2 regions of the Pseudovibrio sp. FO-BEG1 genome follow, and region 2 is predicted to be linked to the other one. Evidence: predicted binding sites of a transcription regulator. Region 2 holds the regulator's gene; the other holds the start of a gene.
What was found. Region 2 encodes LexA, which represses DNA repair genes until DNA is damaged. Its sites were predicted from a motif close to TGTTCNNNNTGTGTTCNG; they were not measured.

Region 1 (3,419 bases), 920 kb from region 2:
TGAGAGCTTTGTCGTATTCCTGGATTTTCTTCTTCACCGCAGGCTGGGCTTTGATCAGTTTTTTGAGTTCCTTGGCCGTATCGCGGTAGTTGGGATCGGTTTTGGGATCGACTTCCTTTTGCTGCAGTTGGCTTTCCAGCACACGTAACATCTTGTGTTTGGCCGAGATTTCGTCTTCCAAAGACTTCAGACCCTGCACGAAGCGGTAGGTTCTGGACTTTTCTTTTTCCAGCGCCGCGATGTTGGAGCGGGCTTTCTTCATCTCTGGCGCATCCTCGACATGGTTGTCGTAGGTCAGCCGGATGGCAGCTTTTCCCTGGAAGATGAGTTTGTCGAAGCTTGCAGTATCTGCCGCATGAATGTCCATCCGGCGTCTGATCTCAGCCCAGATGCTTGTGCGGTTTTTATAGAACTCGTCGTAGTTCTTATATTTGCAAATGACCTTCGGCATATCTCAAGCTCCATTCCAGTTGCGATGGAATGAGAGTGAGCAGAAAATCTTATCGAGATCTGTCGGGAGAGGCGTGCAATTGAGCCAAATTTGAAGATGTGATCGGCTCTTACAGGTGGAAATGAACGGAAACGCCGACAAACCTGTTTGTCTTTGCCAGCGTTTCTTCATGTATTGCAATGAGTTGCTTAGCCGATCTGTTTGCGGATCTCTGCCAGCATGGCCAGATGGGTATGGATGAAGGCAACCAGAATGGTTGCCGTTGCCACATCCACGTTCACGGGCTTTTTACCTGCTTCCGGCGTTTGAACGGCCAGCAAGTCCTCATGGCCTGTGATTTCAGTCGAGATGTAGAGACGGTCAAAGTCATCGCCAGACGCGGCCTCCAGCTTCTTGTAGATGTCTTCCAGAGCGGTTGGGCGCGGTGGCGGTGTTGCACCTGTGGACTCGATGATCATGGAGACAGCGGCCTGCTCCTCGCGCTCCAGCTCCGCAAACTGGCGTACCAGCGGATTGCTGGCCTTCATGGTTGCCATTTCGCTGATGGCTAATGAGAAGGGGCTGATAGTGAGGGTTTTGTTGGTGTAGTCGGTAGAACCGTGATTGTCGGCCAAAGCGGAGGAGACCAGAGCAGGGGCGGCTATGAGTGAGCCGGACATGCCAAGGAGAGCGTTTCTGCGTGTCAGGTGTAACTTACCAGTCTTCATTGTTTTTCTTTCAGGTTGTTACAGTGGTTTTTATGGTTTGAAAGTGAAGTTCGTCCCATTGATCAGTTCTGGAAATTTCAGGTTCAGATATACGCAGTCTTCCTCTTTAAATCGCTAAGGTAGCACTTGATTTTTCAAGTATCCGGGATCTGGCTTGATAAAACACCACAGAGCAAAGCAAGTTTCACCCAAGAGTTACTGGGCGAAGATGTGCTGATGCGCAAAACGATGTGTATCTCTTTGCTGATGCCTCGCTTCTTCAATGTTGTTGCTATATTGTTCTTCGTGAACTATTGGAGATTCTCCCTCTGATTTGAGAGGGGTATGCGTTCAAAGGATCCAACGAGCTCAATGGCAAATTCTTCTGGCCCACTACATCGCGGAATGCCTTCCAACCCTGCTGATCCTCTGGCTGCACCACAGCCCAAGGCAGGTGGTATAGCGGCAAGGGCCATGGCAGCACGGCAAACGACCATGCCTGCCTATATGGAAGGATTGAATGCGGAACAGCGCCTTGCTGTTGAGACGATCAACGGTCCGGTGCTGGTGCTTGCTGGCGCAGGTACGGGTAAGACGCGCGTTCTGACAACGCGTATCGCCCATATTCTGGCGACAGGGCATGCTACTCCGGGGCAGATCCTTGCAGTGACCTTCACCAACAAAGCGGCTCGCGAGATGAAGGAGCGCATTGGCGCTTACATTGGCGAGAACGTGGAGGGCATGGCGTGGCTGGGTACGTTCCACGCGATCTGTGTGAAGATCTTGCGCCGTCATGCCGAGCTGGTTGGTCTGAAATCCTCCTTCTCCATTCTGGATACGGATGATCAGGTTCGCTTGATCAAGCAGATCATTCAGGCGGAAGGTCTGGATGAAAAGCGTTGGACGGCAAAGACTTTTGCCGGATTGCTGGACAGCTGGAAGAACCGCGGGCTGACGCCGGAACAGATTTCTGCCGGCGAAGCGCAGGCCTTTGCGAATGGTTTGGGGCGCAAGCTCTACCAGACCTATCAGGAACGGCTCTCCATTCTGAACGCCTGTGACTTTGGTGATTTGCTGCTGCATTGCATCACCATCTTCAAAGAGCATGATGATGTTCTGAAGAGCTTCCAGAGCCGTTTCCGCTACATGCTGGTGGACGAGTATCAGGACACCAACATCGCGCAGTACATGTGGCTGCGTCTGCTGGCACAGGGCAACTCCAACGTTGCCTGTGTGGGTGATGATGACCAGTCGATCTATGGCTGGCGTGGTGCTGAAGTTGATAACATCCTGAGATTTGAGCAGGATTTCCCGGGCGCGACCGTGGTTCGTCTGGAGCGGAACTACCGCTCGACCAGCCACATTCTGTCTGCTGCCTCTCATTTGATTGCCCACAATCAGGGCCGACTGGGCAAGACCCTATTTACCGATCAGATGGGATCTGAGGATGAAGATAAGGTGCAGGTTGCCTCTGCCTGGGATTCTCAGGAGGAAGCGCGCTCCATCGGTGATGAGATTGAAGCGCTACAGAACCACGGTCATTCGCTGAATGAGATGGCCATTCTGGTGCGAGCTTCGTTCCAGATGCGAGAGTTTGAAGACCGGTTTGTAACGCTTGGCCTGAATTACCGCGTGATTGGCGGCCCACGCTTCTACGAGCGCATGGAAATCCGTGATGCGCTGGCCTACTTCCGCTGTGTGATGCAACCCTCTGATGATCTGGCGTTTGAGCGTATTGTGAACACGCCGAAACGTGGACTTGGTGAGGCCACTCTGAAGATTGTGCATGCCTATGCGCGGGAGCGGGCTATTCCGTTGATGATTGCGGCGGGAGAGCTGGTGCAGACCAATGAGCTGCGGCCTAAAGTGCGTGCTGCTTTGGCTGATGTTCTTGGCATGTTTGAGAACTGGCGCAATCAGGTTGAGACCATGAGCCATACGGAGCTTGCGGAAATTATCCTTGATGAGAGCGGTTATACCCAGATGTGGCGTCAAGACCGTTCCGCAGAAGCGCCGGGACGACTGGACAACCTGAAAGAACTTATCCGCTCTATGGAAGAGTTCGAGAGCATGGCTGGGTTCCTTGAGCACATCTCGCTGGTGATGGATAAGGACAGCGATGTGGAAGAGGATGCGGTGTCCATCATGACGCTGCATTCCGCAAAAGGCCTTGAGTTTGATACGGTTTTCCTGCCGGGCTGGGAAGAGGGTGTGTTCCCGAACCAGCGGGCATTGGATGAGACCGGGCAGGCTGGTCTGGAAGAAGAGCGGCGTCTTGCGTA
Region 2 (3,419 bases):
CCTGATCAGCATCGAAGAAGCACTCGACCGCCTCCTCAAGGACGTAAACCCAACCACAAGCGAGAGCTTACCACTTCTGGAAGCAGGCGAACGCGTGTTGGCACAAGATGTTGCCGCAACTCGGACCCAGCCTCCATTCTCCGCCTCCGCAATGGATGGTTATGCTGTAAAAGCAGCTGACACCGAAGATCCTGAGCGCGCACTGAAGGTCATCGGCGAAGTCGCTGCCGGGCACAACTTCGACGGCACACTGCAAGACGGCGAAGCCCTGCGTATTTTCACAGGTGCGCCGGTACCAGCTGGTGCGGATGCGATCCTGATGCAGGAAAATGCCCGCCGCGACGGGGATAACCTATTCTGCCAAGAGAGCGTAACTGTTGGCAAGTTCATCCGCCCTGCCGGACTGGACTTCCAAGAAGGCCAGATCCTCCTCAAAGCAGGCGCCCCACTCGGCTTCCGCGAGCTTTCCCTTGCAGGCGCGATGAACCACGCGAGCTTGCCAGTGCGCAAGAAGCCGGTTGTCGCAATCCTCGCAAACGGAGACGAGCTTGTTGAGCCAGGCCAGACACCGGGCCCGAATCAAATCATCGCTTCCAATCAGGTCGGCATCGCAGAGTTTGTGAAAAACTGCGGCGGTATCCCAATGATGCTGGGCATTGCCCCGGACCAGCCTGAAGAAATCACAGCTCGCGTCAAGCAGGCAATTGAGGCCAAAGCCGATGTTCTAGTCACGCTCGGCGGCGCATCTGTTGGCGACCACGACCTCATTCAGGACGTGCTCGGAGCAGAAGGCATGGAGCTTGGTTTCTGGCGCATCGCCATGCGTCCGGGCAAACCACTCATGGCAGGCGCTCTTGGACCAATGAAAGTCCTCGGCCTGCCGGGCAATCCGGTTTCAAGTCTTGTCTGCGCCCTCCTCTTCCTTGGGCCTCTCCTCGACAAAATGCTGGGGCGCTCAGTACCTTTGGCAAATCAAGGCGTTACCAAAGCCACGCTGACCGCTGACCTGCCTGCAAACGACCTGCGTCAGGACTACCTGCGCGCCAGCCTGAGCACCGACGCGCAAGGCAACCTGACAACCGAGCCGTTTGGTAAGCAGGATTCCTCAATGCTTGCGCTTCTCACCAAAGCAGACGCTCTGATTGTTCGCCCGCCACACGCACCGGCTGCATCAGCAGGCGAAAAAGTTGAACTTCTCAAGCTACGCTAAATCCGCAAGACGAGAGTGGACAACCCCTGTCCACTCACCCATCAAAATCCAATTCCCCCAGTTCTAGCAGGGCTTAAACGCAACAAACCCATTGCAGAACACAATGAGAACAGGTAGAGTACGTTCGTGTTTTGTCCTCCCAATCGCAGAAGTTGAAGTCTTTCAGCTTGTTGGGAATGCAAATCAACGAATGGTCATCTTCGGAACCGGAGAGTATGGCTGCTCACTTTCAATCTGCGCTTAGGAGCGAACGGGGATAAAAGATGCTTACACAGAAGCAACACGAGCTTTTGATGTTCATCCATCAACGCTTGAAGGAAGCAGGTGTTCCACCCTCCTTCGATGAGATGAAGGACGCGCTGGACCTCCGTTCCAAATCCGGCATTCACCGGCTGATCACAGCTCTGGAAGAGCGCGGCTTCATTCGCCGCCTGCCAAATAGAGCCCGTGCGCTGGAAATCCTCAAGCTGCCAGAATCCATCGCGCCAGGCCTGAAGCCTGCGGCCAAGGAAAAGGGCTTTGCTCCAGAGGTTATCGAAGGCTCGCTGAGCAAGAAGGTCGCCACACCACCTCCACCGCGGACGCCTTCCCCTGACGAAGTGCCGACGCTGGAAATTCCGGTGATGGGCCGCATTGCAGCGGGTGTACCGATCGAAGCAATCCAGCACCAGAGCCATTCCATTGCAATGCCTGCAGATCTGATGGGCCGCGGCGAACACTATGCGCTGGAAGTCAAAGGCGACTCCATGATCGACGCTGGCATCTTTGACGGGGATACAGTGCTGATTAAACGCGGCGACACCGCGGATAACGGCGAAATCGTTGTGGCGCTGATCGATGATGAGGAAGCAACTCTGAAGCGCCTGCGCAAAAAAGGTGCTTCAGTCGCGCTTGAAGCGGCCAACCCCGCCTACGAAACTCGCATCTTCGGCCCGGGGCGCGTCCGCATTCAGGGCAAGATGATTGCGCTCTTCCGCCGCTATTAACGCACTGGTTGTTATAGGCAATTTAGGATTCCAAGGTCTGCGCTGAGCATCATATGCCCAGCGCACTTTTTTTATTTTATGCCCGTTTCCCGCTTGAACTGACAACCAGATGTAAACCGAGCCTCGTTCTCCAAAAACCTTTTGATCCAAAACCAGCTCAGCATTGCAGCTGGAAGGGGCCTGAGCTTGGGTGACGATGATGGATGCCAGCTGACAATCAGCCTCCAGAGCGCCCTCCACCTTCGACTGCGCCAGAAGGACTGACGGCTTTTGCTCCCTTCCTCCGCCCATCGCTCCGTGCGGGTATAACGCCAACACACAGCCCTCCTCATCACAGGAACGATCTGTTGCCCGCGTTTTATGCTCCTTAAAGGAGTTCGCAGAGTATCCCCCTGCCCGCAGTAGGCTGTCAGCAGCAAATGACATACGCGAGGATGTCAGGCGGAAGGACCCGCCCTCGCCATAAAACCCGATATGCTTACCTGCATCGGCAATCATCACATCAGGTGGCCGTTCCACCACAAAGCCCATAAGGCCTGCTGCAAACGCTGGCACAGAAAGCCATTTCAGGCGTAAGGGCATGATGCAGAGTGTGATACTCGCAAGGATCACCAGCAGATAACCTGAGACACTGGCAACTCCCAGATTGGTGAGCCCGTCGCTCAATGCGCTCACCCAGTAGGCGGCCTTCAGCACCAGAGATAATCCCACCTCCATACCCTGCAGAAAGAACGTATCAGCGCCAAGTGGGATCGTGAGCAGGGCAAGCAGACCAAGGGGCATAACCACAAAGGTCACCAGCGGCATGGCCAGCACATTACCAACCACCCCATAGGGTGCGATCTGCTCAAAGTGCAATGCAGCAATTGGAGCGGTGGCAGCGCCTGCGATCAGGGAGGTCATTGCGCAGGCAAAAAGCCACTTTGCGGGTTTTCTGAGAGTGCGCAAAACGCCTGTTTTCCCTTTTAAAACATAAGCTTCACGGTCATCCCGAAGCCAGTCCTTGCCAAAGGAGTAAGCTGACAGCAAAGCAAGGACGGCGATGAAGGACATCTGAAAGCCCGGGGATAAGACCTCCTCCGGGCGCAGGCTTAAAAGGAGGAGACAGGCGAGAGCAAGTCCGCGCAGGCTGAACGCGCGGCGACCAAGCAACCCGGCGCATAAGATCAGCACAGCCATCAGATAGGCCCGCTGCGTGGCGACAGAAGCCCCTGACAAACCAA

Region 1: PSE_RS20735 (ATP-dependent helicase) is a predicted target of LexA. The motif match lies at 1,425-1,442, and genes of this name have one in related genera.

Annotation. Positions count from the first base shown of each region.
Region 1 covers NC_016642.1:4,602,285-4,605,703, reverse strand. Annotated here, with positions in the region: gene PSE_RS20750 (hypothetical protein) at 1-451, opposite strand, end outside; gene PSE_RS20745 (DUF4142 domain-containing protein) at 640-1,158, opposite strand; gene PSE_RS20735 (ATP-dependent helicase) at 1,543-3,419, shown strand, end outside.
Region 2 covers NC_016642.1:3,685,709-3,689,127, forward strand. Annotated here, with positions in the region: gene glp (gephyrin-like molybdotransferase Glp) at 1-1,210, shown strand, start outside; gene lexA (transcriptional repressor LexA) at 1,474-2,196, shown strand; gene PSE_RS16510 (ComEC/Rec2 family competence protein) at 2,092-3,419, opposite strand, start outside.